DNA from 3 places in the Pseudoalteromonas sp. 19-MNA-CIBAN-0066 genome. Region 2 is predicted to be linked to each of the others. Evidence: predicted binding sites of a transcription regulator. Region 2 holds the regulator's gene; each other region holds the start of a gene.
The links. The regulator ArgR, encoded in region 2, controls arginine synthesis, uptake and breakdown. The targets are predictions, from matches to a motif close to ANTGAATANNTATTCANT.

Region 1 (7,113 bases), on a different contig from region 2:
AGCAACAAGCGCTAGCCGGCGAGCTAGCATTTGGTACGGTTGACAGTTATTTACTGTGGCATTTAACCGCTGGCAAAGTACACCGTACCGATGCCACCAACGCCTCACGTACACTATTATTTAATATACATCAGCAATGTTGGGATGAAGAGTTACTAACGCAGTTTAATATTCCACACTCTATGCTTCCAGAAGTGATGGACAGCGCAGCCGAGTTTGGCAGTACCAGCAGTGAAATTTTTGGTGCACCGATTAAAGTTTGCGCTATGGCGGGGGATCAGCAAGCCGCATTAATTGGCCAAGCTTGCTTTAAAGAAGGCATGGCTAAAAGTACCTACGGAACGGGCTGCTTTTTAATGCTTAATACGGGCGATAAAGCCCTTACCTCTAATAACCGCTTATTAACTACTGTGGCTTACAGGCTCAATGGTAGAGTGACCTACGCTATAGAGGGCAGTATTTTTATGGCGGGTGCCACTATGCAATGGATTGTTGAGGGCTTAAAGCTACTTGAACATGCCGGCGACAGCGAGGCTATGGTCAAAGACGTGCCACTGGATCACGGCGTATTTTTAGTGCCTTCGTTTACCGGTTTAGGCGCCCCATACTGGGATGCCAATGCCCGTGGTGCTATTTTAGGTTTAACCCGTGATTCGGGCATTAGCACTATAGTAGCAGCGGCGCTGCAGTCTGTTGGCTATCAAACCAAAGATTTACAAAAAGCCATGGAAGGTGATGGCCTGCGTCCAAGTATTTTGCGCGTGGACGGTGGCATGGCAAAAAATAATTGGGCCATGCAGTTTTTAGCTAATATTTTAGGCGCAAGTGTGGAACGCCCAGCGCTAACAGAAACAACCTCTCTGGGTGTTGCCTATTTAGCAGGGCTGCAAACTGGGATTTATAAGTCAACGGAGCAATTAGCTACTATGTGGCAATGCGACCGTCGTTTTGAACCAACCATGAGCATAGATGAACGTAACGATTTATACGCAAAATGGCAGCACTGTATAGCACAAGTCACACTTTCAAATAACGCAACAAAAGACGACTGCTAATGCGATAGTGTTATTGGCTATTGATATGCCATCGCTTAAATTAATAAAGAGGTATTCAGTGAAATTACTCGATAATGAATATGATTTACTGGTTATTGGCGGTGGCGTTAATGGCACTGGTATTGCGGCTGACGCCGCCGGTAGAGGCTTAAAAGTATTACTGTGTGAGCAAAATGATTTAGCCTCTGCTACATCATCAAGTAGCAGTAAACTTATTCATGGTGGACTACGCTATTTAGAGCATTACCAATTTAGGCTAGTAAAAGAGGCACTTAAAGAGCGTGAAGTGTTATTAAAAAATGCCCCACATATTATGTGGCCGCTATCTTTTAGGCTGCCACATCAAGCGCATTTACGCCCTTACTGGATGATTAGAATTGGGTTGTTTATATACGACCATCTTGCCAAACGCATTACTTTACCCGCATCAAAATCAATTAAATTTACCCGCGATAGTATATTGAATAATACTATTACCCGCGGTTTTGAATACGCTGATGGCTGGGTTGATGATTCGAGGTTAGTTATTTTAAATGCGTTAGCAGCACAGCAAAAAGGTGCAACCATTTTAAGCCGCACGCGCTGTATTAAAGCAGTTCGCAATAACAATAATTGGAGTGTGACCTTAGAGCAACAAGGTAGCAAAAAGCAATGTTCTATAGTTGCTAAAGGAGTTGTTAATGCAGCGGGCCCTTGGGTTGCATCACTTTTTGATGAGGTAATTACTGGGCCGTCGCCACATAATATTCGCTTAGTTAAAGGCAGCCATATTATTGTGCCGCGTATTCACACTGAGCCGCAGGCCTATATTTTACAAAATAAAGATCAGCGTATTATTTTTGTTACCCCATTTGAAGATGACTATTCACTGATTGGCACTACAGATGAAGAATACAGCGACAATATAGCAGATGTAAAAATTAGCGATAAAGAAGTCGATTACTTAATTGGCATTACTAATAATTACTTTAAAAAACAACTTACTCATAACGACATAGTGCATACCTTTAGTGGTGTACGCCCCTTACTAGATGATAACTCATGCGACGCACAAGCCGTTACTCGCGACTACAAACTGATATTATCGAGCAATAATAACCAGGCACCACTGCTAAGTGTATTTGGTGGGAAAATTACCACTTATCGCAAGCTCGCTGAAAACGCAGTAAACGAACTCGCCAGCTTTTATCCGCATATGGGCCAAACATGGACAAAAAATACTCCATTACCCGGTGGCGACTTTTCATCAAAGGTAGTATTAAAGCAACAACTACAGGTAAAGTATGCATGGTTGCCTGAGTTTATTTTAAATCGCTTTATACGCAGTTACGGTACTGGCACTTATACCCTACTTACAGATGCCCAAAGCGTAGCTGATTTAGGCCAGCATTTTGGCCATGGTTTATACGCCACTGAAGTAAATTATTTAGTTAATAGCGAGTGGGCTCGCTGCGCCGAGGATATATTGTGGCGTCGTAGTAAGTTAGGTTTGCGTTTTAATACTGAGCAAATAACAGCGCTGAGCCAGTATATTCAAAATTATAATGGCTCAATACCGCTGTAAACATTTACCAAACTAGCTAGCCGGGGCTAAATGCTCATTAAGTGACGATTTTTCAGATACTGAAAGCGATTGCTTTGCTTTTGCTGCAAAATCGTAACGTACCAATACCGTTTTACCAACTGCACAGCAGTTACCTTGCTGGTGAGCTTCTTGGCGTAATACAAATGAGCTGGTACCTACATGCTCTACTGAGGTTTTAATGGTTACTTCATGGCCATAAAATAACTCACCAACAAACGACACTTCGACTTTGGCAATAATTAGCTTCCAGTCATGTGGGTTTAAATCTGGGGTAAAAAACCTAAAAATAGGCGCACGCGAAGCTTCAAACCATACAGGGAGTACGGTATTGTTAATATGTCCTAGCGCATCTGTTTCACTAAAGCGCGGCATCACTTTTTCAATAAACATAATAATCCAATAATAATTATATAAAGGTAAACTATGACGGACTTTATTCGCGTATACGATAACGCGCTCAGCAATGACTTTTGTGATAACTTTATCACTACCTTTTCTCAAAGCCCGCATATAAAACAAGGGATGACATCTGGCGGTATCGATTTAAATAAAAAAGATAGCCACGACTTGCACTTAAACAATCATCCGGAATACGTTGAGCAATTAAAACACATTCAACAAACCACTGCACAGTATGTTTTTAAATACATTGAAGAACATATTTTTATTATGATTGGTGCCTTTGGCCTAAAAGTGTATCACCCTAAAAGTGGCGAACCTGTTGACTTAACACACGCAAACTTTGATGAAGTGGGTAAACCACAACTGCCCTTATTAGTGCAGCAAATTTTTAGGCTAGGAAATATTCAGGCGCAAAAATACCAAGTTAATAAAGGCGGTTACCCGTATTGGCACAGCGAAGTTTATCCGCAGTTAAATCATAACGAGGCGCTACATAGAGTATTGCTGTTTATGTTTTATTTGAACGATGTTGAACAAGGTGGGGAAACGGAGTTTTATTATCAAAAGCGTAAAATTGCGCCTAAAAAAGGCACTATGGTAATAGCGCCCGGCTACTTTACTCACACTCACCGTGGCAATAAGCCAGTATCTAACGATAAGTATATTTTAACCTCGTGGGTACTGTTTAACCGCGCAGAGCAAATATACGGTGCGCCAAAGAGCTAGCGCACCTTTTTTATGTATATTAACCTAGTAGCTCATCAAACAAATTAAATAACTGATCAAGCTCTGCGGTGGTGTTGTAGTGCATGCAACCAATGCGCACTACGCCACCTTTATCAAGTACGCCTAATTGCTCACACAAACCTTGCGCGTAAAAGTTGCCGTCCCATACACAAATATGTTGCTTACCTAAACATTCAGATACAGCGCGCGGCTCTAAACCTTCAAAAGTTAACGCAAAAGTAGGCGTACGCTCATTTAAACGATCTAAATCATCTATACCAAACAATTTAATACGCGGGTAATTAACTAAGCGCGTTAAAAAGTATTCACTCAGCGCCATTTCGTGTTGCTTGGTTTTAGCAAAGGCAACACTTAACTTTTCGCGGCGTGAATGGCTGTCGTCAAGCTCGCTAATTGCTGCAATGTAATCAACCGCCGCTATAAAACCAGCCATGGCTTCAAAGCTTTGCGTGCCGGTTTCCCAGCGACCAGGCGCTACGTCTTTAGCTGGCTCAACTTTGTACGGGGTAAATCCTTCAAGGTGCTCTTTTTTGCCATAAACCATACCTAAATGCGGGCCAAAAAACTTGTACGCAGAGCAGGCTAAAAAGTCGCAATCAAGCGCTTGTACATCTACAAGTTCGTGCGGTGCATAATGTACGGCATCAACATAAACAAGTGCGCCTACGTTGTGGGCAAGCTCTACAATACGTTTAATATTGTTAATTGAACCTGTGGTATTTGAAGCATAAGTTACCGCTACCAGCTTAGTATTACTGTTTAGTAAACTCTCGAACTGCGCCATATTGAGTGTGCAGTCGGTTTCGTTAATAAGCGCAGTATTAACTTTAACACCTTTATCTTCTGCGGCTTGCTGCCACGACGAAACGTTAGAAAAGTGATCCGCGTTAGTGACAATAATTTCATCACCCGTTTGCCAGTCGCGTGAAATTGCGCGGCTAAAGCTAAACGTTAAGCTGGTCATATTCGGACCAAATACAATTTGTTGTGAGCTGGGCGCATTGAGTAAATCGGCAGCAGCTTGGCGAGCATTTGCCATTAGCTCAACGGTTTTATCGCTTGAGAAAAATGCTCCACCTAAATTTGAGTTGTAATAACCCAAATAAGCAGTCATAGCGTTAAGTACCGATTGCGGTACTTGCGAGCCACCGGGGCCGTCTAAAAACACGGGAGATTTACCATTAACGCTTTGCATTAATGCCGGAAATTGCTCACGTAATTGCGTTATATTCATGCTCATTCCTTAAGACGTTAATACAAAGCAATCCAGGTAACCTGGCTTACTGGCATCAAGTTTATTCATTGGAGTAGCGTTATGCCACACTTGACGGTCGTTAATTACTGCAAACATACCGTCTTTTATGGCCATTTTAAAACAGGGATCGGCTTGCTTGTTTTCGTATACAAGCAATTCACCGCCCTCTAAGTTTTCATGCGATACACCACATACACACACATGATCAAAACCATCTTGGTGCACGCCTTCTGGCGCTGCAGGCGTATCACTATCAATGGCTAACATACGAAATTGGTGAATTTCGATATCACGTTCTTCATCAATCCCGGTAATTTGACGAAACTCATTCACAATACTTTTCATGCCCGCTGACTCAAGTAGGCTTTGCTCTAAATTTTCGTAACTACGCTCAACATTACCCTGAAAGGTATTAATTGCATCATCTTGTACAAATGCTTTTGTTGCTTGTAGCTTTAGCTCACCATTTTGTAGTTTAACTACAGAGTAACGGCGTTTACGAAAGGCACCATCTGCATAAGGATTAGTCGGCAGGTTATCAAAAGAAGGCTTAACCAAATCAATATTTGTTTGGTTAATAAAACGCAGCTGCAGTAAATTCTGGGGGTTTAAAGCGGTCATAAAAATCCTGCTATAGTAATTATAATATTGCAGAGATTTTAATGCATGCAAAGAGGATTTATTGCTTTATTATTTAACTTCAAAACAATTAACCACCAAAATTAATACAATAAATGCAAAAAAACAACATTAACTATCTAAAATTTATTTTTGCCAATAAAAAACCCGCAAAAGCGGGTTTTTAAATAAGCTGTAAAAATTATACTGCTTGTTGAATGATCACGTTGTCTGCTTTTTTAGTGTAAGCAGGCATGCGATGGAAGTTCAAGTAGCGATATGTATCTGACGCTGTTGCATTGATCTTCGCTGCATATTCTTGATACTCAGCAGCAGTTGGCAATCGACCGATAATTGCCGCAACTGCAGCAAGTTCAGATGATGCTAAAAATACATTTGCACCATTACCTAAACGGTTAGGGAAGTTACGTGTAGAGGTAGACACTACCGTTGCTTTATCAGCAACACGTGCTTGGTTACCCATACATAATGAACAACCTGGAGTTTCTATACGTGCGCCAACACGACCAAAGATGCCATAGTAGCCTTCTTCAATTAGTTGGTCTTTGTCCATCTTAGTAGGTGGAGCAACCCAAAGCTGAGTAGGTAGTTGACCTTTAAAGCCATCTAGTAACTTACCAGCCGCGCGGAAGTGACCAATGTTAGTCATACAAGAACCGATGAATACTTCATCAATTTTCTCGCCAGCAACATCAGAAAGTAAACGCGCGTCATCTGGATCATTTGGAGCACAAAGAACTGGCTCTTTAATCTCAGCTAAGTCGATTTCAACTACGTGAGCGTATTCAGCATCTTTATCTGCTTCCATAAGCTCAGGATTAGCTAACCAGTCTTGCATTGCATTAATACGACGTTCAATCGTACGTACATCGCCATAACCTTCAGAGATCATCCACTTAAGCATAACAATGTTTGATTCTAGGTATTCAGAAATAGACTCTTTTGAAAGCTTAACCGTACAACCTGCAGCTGAACGCTCAGCAGATGCATCTGATAATTCAAACGCTTGCTCAACAGTTAGGTGCTCAACGCCTTCAATTTCTAGTACGCGACCAGAGAACTCGTTGATTTTACCTTTTTTCTCAACTGTTAATAAGCCTTGCTTGATACCGTAGTAAGGGATTGCATGTACAAGGTCACGTAATGTGATACCTGGTTGCATTTCGCCTTTAAAACGAACCAAAATTGACTCAGGCATATCAAGAGGCATAACACCTGTTGCTGCTGCGAATGCTACTGCACCCGAACCAGCTGGGAATGAAATACCTAATGGGAAACGTGTATGCGAATCACCACCAGTACCTACGGTATCTGGTAATAACATACGGTTTAACCATGAGTGAATAATACCGTCACCTGGGCGAAGTGAAACGCCGCCACGGTTCATGATGAAATCAGGAAGCGTGTGATGCGTGTTTACATCAATAGGT
Region 2 (7,113 bases):
CTACGGCTTTGTTACTTAGGCCGTTTAATTTTGAAAGCTTAGCTACGCATGTGTTTCAGTATGTGAGTGATGAGCAATTAGAGCTGGCTTCTATATCGGCATTATTTATTGTGCTGGTTGGATTTATCCCTCTGTATTTTATTAACCGTTCTATGGAGCAACGTAGTTAAATGAGTAGTTTGATTTTACAAGGCGTGAGCTATCAATATAACGGTACTAAGGTTATTCACGAGCTAAATTTAACCATAGGTAAAAACGAAATAGTGTGTTTGTTAGGTGCCAGTGGTTGTGGTAAAACCACCACCTTAAAAGCAATTGCAGGGCTAATAGAAACGCAACAAGGAAGCGTGTTTATCGATGGTAAGCTGGTGAGTAACGCCAATACATTTATCTCGCCAGAGCATCGTAATATTGGCATGATGTTTCAAGATTATGCGTTATTCCCGCATTTAACCGTGGCACATAATATTGCTTTTGGCTTAAGTAAAATGAGTAAAGAGCAAAAGCAACAGCGCGTTGATGAAATGCTTAAGCTGGTGCATTTAGTTGGCTGCGCCGACAGGTATCCGCATCAGTTATCGGGTGGGCAACAACAGCGCGTGGCGATTGCGCGTGCACTTGCTTACAAACCAAGTTTACTATTACTTGATGAGCCGTTTTCGAATATAGACACTCAAGTACGCTTTGAATTAATTGCCGATATTCGCCGCATAATTAAAACTCAACAAGTGTCGGCAGTATTTGTTACCCACTCAAAGGAAGAGGCTTTTGCATTTGCAGACACGCTGGCTATTATGCACCAGGGTAAAATAGCTCAGCAGGGCACCCCAGAACAGCTTTTTGCTAAACCAAGCTCAAAGGAGGTTGCAGAGTTTCTGGGTCAGGGCATATACTTAAGCGCAGAAGTGTTAACAGCAACTGAATATAAAACCGCTTTTGGCCTAGTTGAGTCGGTTATTGCGCACCAGCACCAGGCTAATATAGGAAAAATATATGTGCGTCCTCATCAAATAGAGCTAATGAGCGACAATAAAAAAGATAGCCATAGTGAACGCGCCACCATATTAAGCAGTCGTTTTATTGGTTCGGCTTATGTTTACACTGTAGTTATTGCACAACAAGAAATAGAAGTTGCAGCGCAATATGGCCAGTCATTTGTTCAAAATGAGCAGGTTATAATAAAAATAAAACCCCACACGGTGAATTTTTTCGAATCATAAATTAATTTGTTATTCGCTGTGTTTATCTATTTATAAGCTAAGGAATAACAATGGCACAAGCGCAATCAGGGATTTGTGCTGAAGCAAACTTACACGGTTTGCATTTATTTTTTAATGTGTTTGATGGCCAAGATGAGTCATTACGTACAAAGCTCAAGCAAGTAAGCGCTATTGAGGAAGAGTTTAGCGATCAGTTTTCTGAATCTATGCTTTCTTGTATGGTGGCTATTGGTGCACAGTATTGGCCGCATATTTTGCCAGAGTATATCCCCAGTGAACTACAAAGCTTTCCTAATATAAATCATAATGAACACGCAATGAGCGTGCAGCCGTGTGATTTGTTTGTGCAAATACGTTCAGACCGCGAAGACGTCAATCATTTATTTGCACTGCAAATTTTAAAGTTATTTGCACCAGACGTAGAGCTGGTGGAACAAATTCGTAATTTTAGATTTTTAGATGGTCGCGATTTCAATGGTTTTATTTATGGTGGCAAAATGCCGCATGGCCGACAAAAGCGGGCAACGGCGTTAATAAATAAACCAGGTAGCTTTGAGGATCAAGGCAGTTATATTCATGTGCAACGTTATAAGCACGATCTAAGTGTATGGCAGCATCTATCGCTAGATGAGCAAGAGCAAATAATAGGTCGCACTCGCTTAGACAACACTCTTATAGCCCCAGCGCTTGAAACCAGCCATGCACAACGCAGTGAATTAAAAGATGAGCAAGGCCAGCCAATATTACTTAATCAAGGCATGCCTTATGGCGATGTTTACGAGCAAGGAATGCTGTCAATTACTTGCTCGGCCAGTGGAACCGCATTTGAACAGGTATTAAAAAGTCGTTTAGGTGAGGGGGAGTGCTATGATCATTGGCTTGATTTTACTCAAGCCGATATGGGGTCTGCGTTTTTTGCACCGTCAGTTGGGTTTTTAAAACAGTTATAACGCATGTTTTAAATACTAAACCGTATCAAATAAAATACGTACCCGCTCTAGGGTTAAGTCTATTTCAGATATTTTAGCTGGGGCAATAAAAATAGTGTCGTCGCCAGCTATAGTACCTAACACGCCATCGGCTTTACCTAATGAGTCAAGTAAACGCGCAATAAGCTGAGCCGCGCCTGGACTGGTACGGATAATAATCATCATTTCGTTATGCATTATATCAATAACAAGCTGGCGCAACGGGCTTTTTGCTGTGGGTACGCCCATTTCTGCTGGCAAGCAATACACCATTTCTTGTTTGGCATTGCGCGTTCGTACCGCGCCAAACTTACTAAGCATGCGCGACACTTTACTTTGGCTTATATTGTCAAAACCTTGCTCTTTTAACGAATCTACTATATCGCCTTGAGAACCAAAGTTTTCTTCTTTTAAAAGCGCTTTAAATGCTTTTACTAACGCTTCCTGTTTGTCTTGTGGTTGCATAGTTTTTATTTGCTTTTTATTATCCATGCCGCAAATTCTACACAAAAACGAATAATTATGCAGCAGTTGTTTATTTAACTTGCCAGTTTACTGTATTCAGGCCAAATGTTTTTACAACTATGGTCTAAAATATTACGAAAATAGGCAGGATAAATTTGTTTTTAGTCGCTAATTTCTTTATCTTAGAGCCATAAATATTTCCTACCTCAAATCACGGAGAATTCCAATGAAAGTTGCTGTATTAGGTGCTGCAGGCGGTATCGGTCAAGCGTTGTCTTTATTATTAAAAACAGGCTTACCAGCTGGTTCTGAATTATCACTATATGATGTTGCACCAGTAGTTCCAGGTGTTGCGGTTGATCTATCTCATATCCCTACAGCGGTTAAAGTAGCTGGCTTTGGCGCTGATGCGTTAAATGAAGCGCTTAAAGATGCTGATATCGTACTTATTCCTGCTGGCATGCCACGTAAGCCAGGTATGGATCGTGCAGATTTATTTAATGTAAATGCTGGCATCATCAAAACGTTAGCAGAAGGCATAGTTGCAAGTTGTCCTAAAGCGTTAGTAGGTATTATTACTAACCCAGTAAACGGCACTGTACCAATTGTTGCTGAAGTATTTAAAAAAGCTGGTACTTACGACGCTAAACGCGTATTCGGTATTACTACGCTTGACGTTATTCGTTCAGAAGCATTTGTTGCTGAACTTAAAGGCGTAGACGTAGCAACTGTTAAAGTTCCTGTAATTGGTGGCCACTCAGGTACTACTATTTTACCTCTACTTTCTCAAGTTGAAGGCGTGAGCTTTACAGATGAAGAAGTTGCAGCACTTACTCCACGTATCCAAAATGCGGGTACTGAAGTTGTAAATGCTAAAGCGGGTGGCGGTTCAGCTACTTTATCAATGGGTGCAGCAGCAGCTCGTTTTTGTATGTCTTTAGTTAAAGGCCTACAAGGTGAAGACGTTGTAGATTACGCGTACGTTGCTGTTGAAAATGGCGATGCGGAGTACTTTGCACACCCAGTACGTTTAGGTAAAAACGGCGTAGAAGAAATTCTTTCTTACGGCGAACTAAGCGCATTTGAAACAAAAGCAAAAAATGACATGCTTGAAACACTGAAAAAAGACATCAAAGAAGGTGTTGATTTCATGGCGTAATAGCCAAAATCAAGTGACAAAAAAGCCTGCGTTTGCAGGCTTTTTTATTGCTCGGAATTTAGCTAACCTGCACCCAGGTTAGCTACACATAAAGGCAGTAAAGTTAGTGATCGCGATCAACTGCAATACGGGCAAGGCTCACAAGTGCTTGTTTATATTCAGACTCAGCTAAAAAGTCTAAGCAAGCAATGGCTTTGTCGGCTTCAAGTTCGGCCTTTTGCATCGTAAATTCAAGCGCATTGGTTTGTTTAAGTGCCGCTAAAATTTCTTCAAGATGATCCATGCCATTACTGTGCTCTATAGCGTCACGGATCAGCTGTGTTTGCTGCTCATTACCATGTTGCATTGCATAAATAAGCGGCAGAGTTGGTTTCCCTTCGGCTAAATCATCACCAATATTTTTACCTAATTGATCTGCATCTGCGTTGTAATCAAGTACGTCATCAACGAGCTGAAACGCAGTACCTAAATGCATGCCGTATAGGTTAAGCGCATCAAGCGTGGCTTGGTTTTGCTCAGTAATAATGGCCGCAAGGCCTGTCGCGGCTTCAAATAGCTTAGCGGTTTTAGAGTAAATAACCTGCATATAACTCGCTTCAGTGGTGTCGGGGTCATTACAGTTCATTAACTGTAATACTTCACCTTCAGCAATAATGTTAGTTGCATCTGCAAGCACTTGCATTACCTGCATTTTACCAAGGCCAACCATAAGCTGAAATGAACGAGTGTAAATAAAGTCGCCCACTAATACGCTGGCAGCATTACCAAACTCAGCATTTGCTGTAGGCGTGCCTCGGCGTAAGTTAGATTCATCAACAACATCATCATGTAATAGTGTTGCGGTATGAATAAACTCAACAATAGTTGCAAGTGTAATATGATCTTTACCCTGATAACCCAATGCTCTGGCCGCTAGTATTGCCAACATTGGGCGCACGCGCTTGCCGCCACTGTTTACAATATACAAGCCAAGTTGGTTAACTAACGCCACATCTGAGCGCATTTGCGCATGTATAAGTTGATTGACGTCATTCATATCGTTTTCGATTAACGCCTGGATAGCTTTTATATCCATTGATCTCCGAGCCAATTTTTATGTGTGAACGGCGCAGATTGTACAACAAAAAAAGCACTAGCTCGATATTTTGTGACGATTCCCTGAAAAAACACGGTTAACATCGCTAATTAGCACTTAAATACGAGAGATAGCTGATTAATTAGCGTACAAAGTGTGCTGTAATTTATGTTTATTTATTATCCGTTGTAGTGTGTGTTTAGCTAAGGCAAATTATTTTCACTAATCGTGAAAAAGCGCTTGGCAAAAGGGCTATTTAATATAAAATAGGGGAAATATTGAATTGCTCTCAATGCAGCTACTTTTTATTCATTTTAATTACAAAATAGGCTTGCTAGTTATTACGCCGTAGCGTAAACTTCGCGCCCTATCGAAGAATATTTTAGTTGCGTCGATTTGAGGGCGCACAGACGGAGTTAATTATGTACGCGGTTTTCCAAAGTGGTGGTAAACAGCATCGTGTGACTGAAGGTCAAACGATTCGTCTTGAAAAATTAGACGTTGAAACTGGTGCAGCAGTAGAATTTGATTCAGTACTTTTAGTTGCTGATGGTGAGAAAATCGAGATTGGTGTACCGTTCGTAAACGGTGGTAAGATAACAGCTGAGGTTGTTTCACATGGTCGCGGTGAGAAGATTAAGGTTGTTAAATTTAGACGCCGTAAGCATTCTCGTAAGCAAATGGGCCATCGTCAATGGTTCACAGAAGTTAAAATCACTGGCATTAGCGCTTAATTAGAGGTACTTAGAAATGGCACATAAAAAAGCAGCTGGTAGTACTCGTAACGGTCGCGATTCAGAAAGCAAACGCCTAGGTGTTAAGCGTTTTGGTGGCGAATCAGTTCTAGCGGGTAGCATCATTGTTCGTCAGCGTGGAACTCGTTTCCACCCTGGTACAAACGTAGGTATCGGTAAAGACCACACTATCTTCGCAAAAGCAGATGGTAAAGTTCAGTTTGAACAAAAAGGTCCTTTAAACCGTAAATACGTAACTATCGTAACTGAGTAATCAGTAAGATAGTTAAAAAACCCCGCCTTTGCGGGGTTTTTTGTTTTCATTATTTTACAATATATACCCAAGCCTGCAATTATACCTATGGGTTTAAGTAGCGGGCTCTTTAACGAAGTTATAGAGCGATCTAATTCGTAAAATGGTTCAAATATTTATGCCAATTGGTATTAAGTTGGCTTGGGTATATAATAGTGTTATTAACAAGCCAATCCCTAAAGTGAGTAATCATGAAGTTTGTAGATGAAGTAGAAATTCGCGTAGAAGCTGGAGACGGTGGCGCCGGTATCGTGTCTTTCCGTCGTGAAAAATATATCCCAGAAGGTGGGCCTGACGGTGGTGACGGTGGTGACGGTGGTAGTGTTTATCTACAAGCGGATGAAAACTTAAATACCTTAATTGATTACCAATTTGAACGCTTCCATAGAGCAGATCGCGGTACTAATGGCCGCAGCCGTAACTGTACTGGTAAAAAGTCTGACGATTTAATTATTATGGTGCCTGTAGGTACACGTATTATGGACGTTGATACGCAAGAGGGATTAGGGGATTTAACCCAACATGGCCAAAAGATTTTGGTGGCAAAAGGCGGTTTCCATGGCTTAGGAAATGCGCGTTTTAAATCAAGTACAAACCGTGCTCCGCGTCAAAAAACCTTAGGGACAGAAGGCGAAGTACGCAACCTTAAACTAGAGTTATTGTTACTAGCAGATGTAGGCTTATTAGGTTTGCCAAATGCAGGTAAGTCTACCTTTATCCGTAGTGTATCGGCAGCAAAACCAAAAGTAGCAGATTACCCATTTACGACGCTTATTCCAAATTTAGGTGTGGTCCGTCCTGAAGCTAATAAATCATTTGTTATCGCTGATATACCAGGCTTAATTGAAGGCGCATCGGATGGTGCTGGTTTAGGTATTCAATTTTTGAAACACCTAGAGCGCTGTAGAATATTACTGCATATTATTGATGTAATGCCAGTTGATGGCTCAAATCCAGTTGATAATGCATTTGCGATTGTTAATGAGTTACATCAGTACAGTCCTAAATTAGCAGAAAAACCGCGCTGGTTGGTATTTAATAAAATAGATTTATTACCAGCTGACGAAGCAAAAGCTTTATGTGAAAAAATTGCACAAGAGCTAGGCGAAACTGAAAATATTTACAGTATTTCTGCTATTAATAAATCAAATACTCAACCACTAATTCATGACGTAATGA
Region 3 (7,113 bases), on a different contig from region 2:
TCTGGTCCGTAGTACCAAAAAACGTTAGTTTATCAGCATCAAAGTTTATGCCCTCAAATTCATCAATACTTTTAGTTTGAAAAAAGCTGACTTTTGCATCAGTTTCACTCTCAAGGGATATCGATTCTGAGAACGCGGTATTCACTCTAAGATTAGGAAGGCGTAAATTAATAACTAACGGCGGAATTTTTTTATCTACATTTAAATTATTCTGTTTTTTATCCAATTTACCGCCCTCTAATCTTGTTAAGCGACGCATACCTTTGTCATTTTCCACCAATGGCGCAAGCTCTTTAAGCAATGCATTAATATGGTGTTGTATAACAATTCGATCTAAATACTGATTAGCACGCTTTTGTACAAATGACTTCTTTGTATTTGTGAGTGAAGCTTGGTATAGAGTCTCTAATAATGTTTGTTCAAGCTTTACTTTTCTCATTAGCCCTGCCCTCGCGTAATTGAGAACTCACTATTTCCTTGGCTAAATTTAATGTTTGTTTCGCACCATGGGCACATTACGATATCCTCATCACCAATACACAACAATTTACCACAACCGCACATAGCAAAAGCTGACTGATTACCGCACTGCGGGCAAGGCGGAATGCCATCAAGAGAAGATGTATCAACTTGCTCTGCAACATAGTCATCTGAGGACCATTCAAAGTAACTTTCTTCTAATTTATATGCGCCTTCGAGATGATAATACTGATGATTTTGAATAAAACGCTCCATCCCTTCAACAACCTTTGGTTTGGCGTATTTAATTAAATAAGGACGACGGTTGCTTGAACAACGGCCTGTTAACGTTACGCAACTTGAATCAGACGCACTCGCCTCGCCTGTACTATCCATTACTGTTAAGCCAGCATTACTAACTTTTTCTAAAGATACGGGGGGATTTTTGTTATCAAGCTCTATCATTTGGCTTTGTGCTTTAACAGAGGCACTGACCCATTCTATAAATTTAAAAAATTGATTTTTATCTGTCTTCTCTAGTGCTAGTACCGGATTTGCTACTTGATTTAATATATTTATATCTGCATTTAAGCCCAATGTAATAGCAATAAGACTGGCATTTGTAGCATACTTACTTTGCCAACGTATAATTGCCTGGCTAGGATCATCTGTTGGCTTTCCATCCGTAATAAGAAAAACAATGGGCTCCCAATCACCACGTTCTTCATAGGTGGTTTTATTTACATTGGCATCTATTTCATCCATTAATACGTTTAATGCGCCACCTAAAGACGTACCACCACCAACCGGAATTTTAGGAGGGTAAAAAGAAATCAAATCAATTAAAGGCGCAATTGTTTTAGCCTTACCAGCAAATGCTATAACACTAATAAAAATAGTTTCTAATGAATGAGGGTCTTGACGTAAAGAAGAAACAATGTTTTCGATGCCTTTTTCCATCAACTCAATAGGCTCTCCAGTCATAGACTCAGATACATCTATAACAAAAAAAATAGGTAATCTACGCATGTTATTTCCTTATAATACGATTTGAAACTCCGCCGGTGGAGGTGGTAGTGAGTTTTCTAATGGTCCATCAACACCTGAACTCATAGAGCCAGCTGCAATAGAGTCACTTACCCACTTAAAAAATTGTGAAAATGCCGAACTTTCCATGTTGTCTAAGACAACAACATTACTCGTTAATTGCTTTAAAAACTCAGGGTTTGCCTTAGGGCCCGCCGCACACGCAATTATTTCAGCAAAGTTGCTTGCTTTGACTTTTGGTAGACTTTCTTTAAATACCATTAAATCTGATGGTGACCCGTCTGTCATAATAAACAGCATGGGTCTAAAGTCACCTTTAGTGGTATCAGAGGATTTAATTACATTTTTTGAAACTTTATCAACCACAAACTCAAGTGCTTCACCCATATGGGTAGCACCTGATTTGGGTAGTTCAATCTCCGAGAATTGTGCACTTTCGAGAGGTGTTAAAGGTAAAAGCTCTTTTATTTCTCGATCGAATGTAATTAAAGATATATAGACAGATTCTAGTGCATAAGGATCTTGTCGTAATGCACTAAGCATTGCGCTAATACCCACATTAACAGCATGAATTGGCTCTCCTTGCATAGAGCCAGAGCTATCTATTAAAAGGTATACAGGTAAACGTCGACTCATTAGTCACTCCTACTTCTTAGTTAAATCAACTAAGTTAATTTCAGGTGGTGGCGGAGGAAGATCCGATAGTTGTGAGGCTTCTGACTCACCATTTTCGACTTTTTGAGAGTTTGTAGAAATACTTGCAGATACCCATTCAAAAAAGGCTGAAATCGCATTGGAGTCTGCATTTTCAAGATGCACAACGTTTTCAGTAATTTTTGAAAGCTCGTCTATTTTTGCATGGTGACCTGCAGCACATGCCACTACAATACCCATTTGAGTTGCTTTTAAATCATCTATACCTTTTTGAAAGTCATCAGTTGCACCACCATCGCTAAAAACAAAAACAAGTGGGCGCCAATCACCTTTTTCGTCAAGCGTTGTTGTTTTAACTTCTTCATTCACTTTACTGGCAAGTAAGGTAAGTGCAGCGCCAAGTGATGTAGTACCTGAAGGTATTAAATCGGGTGATTGAAACGACATTAAATCAGTCAGTGGTACTGACTGGATAGCTTTAGTGTTAAATTCTATTATTGATAAGAAAGCAGTTTCAAGCGCATAAGGGTCTTGACGAAGTGAAGAAAGTAGGGTTTGTAAACCATTTTTAACTGATTCAATCGGCTCTCCATACATAGAGCCAGATGTGTCTAATAATAGGTATACAGGTAAACGTCTCATAATGAGCTCCTTATTAAGTAATAAAAATCTCATGCATAGATAAGCAATTAAACATAGAACTAATATTTGTCATTATTAATATATTCACATATTTATTAACTATCTTATCTGCACAATAATTTTCATTTACTGATTTATAAATCAAACTCAGATGCAGGAATACCTACCGCATTACAAGCGTCTTTAATTGCACGTTTTTCGTCTGCGTCAAAATCGCCATCAGCACCGCCAATAATAATACCTAACTGAATACATGCGCGTGCTTGGTCTGGCTTACCCTTTAAAACACTCAAAGCTTGAATTGCTTCTATTTTACCAAAGTCGTAATCGGCTTCTAATTTGTTGCAATAAAAATCAAACTTCTCTTTTAAATCAGAAGCAGAAAAAACTTTTAAAGATTCGTTAGATACAATAAACCCAGCTGTTTTTTTACGCTCATCTGCGTCAATATCGCCATCAGCCGCTGCAACTAAAGCACATATAGCCATTGAAGCATCTGCAAACTTTTTGTTTTTAAATTGTCCGATGTTTTTTTGTAGACTGTCGTTTGCATCGCTTATTTTTTCTTTAACGTTATTCCAAAAACTCATACTATTCTCCATTGATATTTATAAATGGACTTAATTGTCCATTTTTAACATAAAACATTTTTTCAGCAAGCTCTAACATCGGTATGTCTGCAGGCAAATTACCATAAGCCTCTTTGACTAAACACGTTAATTTTTCATCTGCTATTAACGCATTAAATCGCGCCACTTTTTCTTCAATTTGACACTCTGTACCAATTAAGCCATTAAGTACATTATCATCTTCCTTTAAGAGTGTACCTATTACTCTCTCAACTGGCCACTTCAGTTTATTGACAATGCCTTCGATAAAAAATTGCGGTGAAGCGGTAATAATCCATATTTCCACACCTTGAGCATCTAATGTCATCATACGATCTAGCACAGATTTAATCGGGGTTAATTTTTCGGCTGTATTTACACCCGCTTCAAATACCAGTTCGTTACTTTTATTGTTTAAAGAAAGTTTATAAAAATGCTGTTTAATCTCATTTTTTATAATTTCCCTAGAAATCTTTCGCTTTGCTACAATGGGTAAAAGATAAGTAAATAGAGGCCTTCTACCTAGAAAATATTTGAATAAAAAGCTCAAAGAGTTTTCTTTCACTAGTGTTTCGTCAAAATCAAATATTGCAATTTTTTTCATACCTAACCTACATCTTTAATAAGTGCGCAAGCACCAAAAGGCATATCAGGAAGTACACACACTTCAATGCTTTTTTCATTGGCTATAGTAATTAAATGTGTGGTGTTTGGGTTATTCGCATCATTCACTATCAAAAGATCTGGTACTCGGCGAAGCATTACTCGTGTTGCTTCAGCAATACCGGGTTTAATTCTATTTATATCGGTTACATTAAATTTATTCATTAGCAAACCAATATAACTTTGCGTTAGCTGATTACGCGTTTCTCTATGCTGCTCATCTGGCACAGCTGATAATTTATAATCTGTTTCTTTAAAACAATTAGATACTTCTGAAATAAACTTATTTGAATAATCGTATTGAGCTAAATGTTCATATGAAATACAGCCATGAAAGTCGTCTTTTTTAATCTGATCATTAATAACTGAGCGACTAATCAAACCACTTACGGTTGAGTTCATTAATGCACTGGGAATTGCATAATCCTCAAAAGTTACTGAGTAATCAGCAGTTCCACCGATGTCGGAGACAACATATAACGAATTGCCTATATTAACTTTACGGCTAATATTATATTCCGCAATCGCTTTTTTAAGCTCTTTGGTAATAACACCTTTAGCAGTCCAGCCATCAATAAATACAATACTTTGAGGAGGTGTTTTTAAATCAAAAATAAGGTAATCTAATGCATTAACATCAATACCTTTATCACGAACAATACTAATTGAATAATGGGTTGAATTATATTGTGAGTAATTATTTATACCTTTATTAACAAGCACGCCAATAGGTGTGCCAGCTCTAACTAGAGAAACAATACACACATCTTGCTTAATATTTTCAGAAATTAGACATGATAGATTGAGAACTTCTTTAGCCAATTTATACTTATATTTTGCTGTTAAATCATGAAATAATTTTTCATATTCAGGAGTTGGTCTATTTTCTTGGCTAACCATCTGAGAATAATGTAATTTACCTGTTTGAATTAAACGCTCTTTGTCTTCGATCGAATGAAATTCTGGTTTTATTTTTTTTAATAAAAACATGCAATCATGCTCTGGATAACTACCAATTAATGGTGTTTTCATTGATTTTATTCCCTATCAAGAATTTGTGAACCGTCAGGAACAATTAAAAAATCAGCTTCTTTCATAAAAGGTAAATCACTGATGCTGTCGCCAATACTAAACACCGTGTCATTCTCTCCAATCTGCAATTTATTTTTAATAAACTTAACAGCGACCTCTTTTCTTGCGTAAGGTGGTAACATCGCAAAATTACGTCCATTACTGTGTAATAACATGTCATTAGGAAGTATGCTTTTTAAATACAAATCAACATCTTTAGCTTTATTTTCACTGTAATCACCTTTCGATACTTTAACACATACATAAGCAGTTATACCTTGGTCAACAATAAGCCTTACCCGCACGGCATCACTTAATGCTGTAAAATGATTATGTACATGATCAAACATTTTTACTAACTCGCTTTCCCACAATGCTAGATTAAACTCTACTTTAATAAATTCATGCCATTGCTCTAACAATGTATGATTTTGATCTAATATAATGGCGCCATGTGATACCACTGCATACGGTGTGTTTTTAATAACAGGTAGGCTACAATTTAAAAACGAATTTGTTCTTCTGCCTGTCACCGGTATAAATACGCCACCTGCTGCTTCAAAAACATTAAGTAGTTTTTGCTGCTGTAGCGAAGAATACCCTTGAGATTCACCTTCGTTATTTGTTGTTGCTACAATAGATACGTCACTTTTAAGGCTTTTAAACAGTGTGTCGTCTAAATCAGTAAATACAAATAGCCTTGAAGTGTGATACGCTAGCATTTCCATTCGTGGTATTTAACCTCATCTGTAAATAGTAGTCCTTCGTAATTTCTTTCACTAACAACAAATATTGATTTGTTTTCAGGGAAGAAATTATACAAATAATGTTCACTATCATTTTCTACTGTAGCAATTCTATGCTTATTAACGATTGTATCGCACAGCAATATTGGTGATCGGTTAATTGATTGAAAAACAACTTCAACGCCTTCATTTTCAAGCCTTTCAGCTAATAGAAACGGAATGTATTGATGCTCTCCATCCGCAATAACGACCGTACTTTGAGATGTACTAATGCTGTTTATTTTTTCTTTATAAGGCATTAGTAAACCACATCTACCCGTGTCGTTTACAGATGCCCCATTAGTAAGCTTAGAGTTTACTTTATCAGGGAGTTGGGGGTTAAAGTCTGGGTCTTTATCTAAACTAATATTAGCCTTAAGTAAGGAAACATAGCGAATTGGAACATCCAAATTCAAGTCATGTAAATAGTTTTGCTCACCCATTAAATCGACAATTGACGTAACAACTATTTCTTCTAAATCGGGTAAGTAAGGAAGTATTTTTAAAAGCAAAACCTTGATAGTACGCCCAGTAGTAATTTCATCATCAACTATAACAAGTCGTTTAGATTTAATTATAGAGCTTAATAAATTTTCACTTGGTTGATAAAACATGTGATTAACTGCATGGCTATGCTCTTCATCTACAGTAAACCATAATTTTTCATCTAGTTTATGCCTTGTAGTATGCTGAAAATAAACATCATCATTTTGAATGTGGGCCAAACTGTCAGCAGCACCTGCTCCTAATCCTGTTGCAGCTTCAGCAAAACTCACAACATAGGTTTGAGGCCCCTCACCTATCTTTTCAGCTAGTTGATTGTAAGTTTGTCTCATTATTTTAGGTGAAGTTGGGGTGTAACGTCCTATCAATTTATTTACTAAAATAAAATAGCGTTTAGGATTTTCTCGACAAGCAAATGTCAAAATACGATCTAATGTTGTTTTTTCTTCAGCCGTTTTTAACGAGATTGTACCGGCTTTAATGTCGTAGATATGTTTCATATTTTCCAGTTATATTTCCGTATGCTTATAAAAACCCCAGTTACTATTATGCTCCTGTTTGACTGAATAATTTTTAATATATTTATAGGCCAATTACATTAAAGCTAGTGTGTAAGTTTTTTATTGATGTGCACGTTAATTATTTTTTTAGAGCCAACTTTAAATACTCAAGTAACAATG

Region 1: the regulator ArgR is predicted to act here: its motif matches at 5,726-5,743, upstream of AAEZ18_RS07155 (2OG-Fe dioxygenase family protein).
Region 3: the regulator ArgR is predicted to act here: its motif matches at 2,833-2,850, upstream of AAEZ18_RS17095 (VWA domain-containing protein).

The regions. Positions count from the first base shown of each region.
Region 1 is NZ_JBEONZ010000008.1:57,619-64,731, reverse strand. It holds gene glpK (glycerol kinase GlpK) at 1-1,055, shown strand, start outside; gene glpD (glycerol-3-phosphate dehydrogenase) at 1,114-2,619, shown strand; gene AAEZ18_RS07170 (acyl-CoA thioesterase) at 2,632-3,030, opposite strand; gene AAEZ18_RS07165 (2OG-Fe(II) oxygenase) at 3,064-3,768, shown strand; gene AAEZ18_RS07160 (cysteine desulfurase-like protein) at 3,788-5,023, opposite strand; gene AAEZ18_RS07155 (2OG-Fe dioxygenase family protein) at 5,033-5,665, opposite strand; gene acnB (bifunctional aconitate hydratase 2/2-methylisocitrate dehydratase) at 5,865-7,113, opposite strand, start outside.
Region 2 is NZ_JBEONZ010000004.1:94,363-101,475, reverse strand. It holds gene AAEZ18_RS04175 (ABC transporter permease) at 1-170, shown strand, start outside; gene AAEZ18_RS04170 (ABC transporter ATP-binding protein) at 171-1,220, shown strand; gene AAEZ18_RS04165 (Dyp-type peroxidase) at 1,271-2,170, shown strand; gene argR (transcriptional regulator ArgR) at 2,186-2,653, opposite strand; gene mdh (malate dehydrogenase) at 2,880-3,812, shown strand; gene ispB (octaprenyl diphosphate synthase) at 3,916-4,887, opposite strand; gene rplU (50S ribosomal protein L21) at 5,310-5,621, shown strand; gene rpmA (50S ribosomal protein L27) at 5,638-5,895, shown strand; gene cgtA (Obg family GTPase CgtA) at 6,126-7,113, shown strand, end outside.
Region 3 is NZ_JBEONZ010000051.1:3,297-10,409, forward strand. It holds gene AAEZ18_RS17080 (PP2C family serine/threonine-protein phosphatase) at 1-439, opposite strand, end outside; gene AAEZ18_RS17085 (TerY-C metal binding domain-containing protein) at 439-1,488, opposite strand; gene AAEZ18_RS17090 (vWA domain-containing protein) at 1,498-2,142, opposite strand; gene AAEZ18_RS17095 (VWA domain-containing protein) at 2,152-2,802, opposite strand; gene AAEZ18_RS17100 (tellurite resistance TerB family protein) at 2,937-3,392, opposite strand; gene AAEZ18_RS17105 (HAD family hydrolase) at 3,394-4,014, opposite strand; gene AAEZ18_RS17110 (cysteine protease StiP family protein) at 4,017-5,105, opposite strand; gene AAEZ18_RS17115 (HAD hydrolase family protein) at 5,111-5,872, opposite strand; gene AAEZ18_RS17120 (phosphoribosyltransferase domain-containing protein) at 5,860-6,933, opposite strand.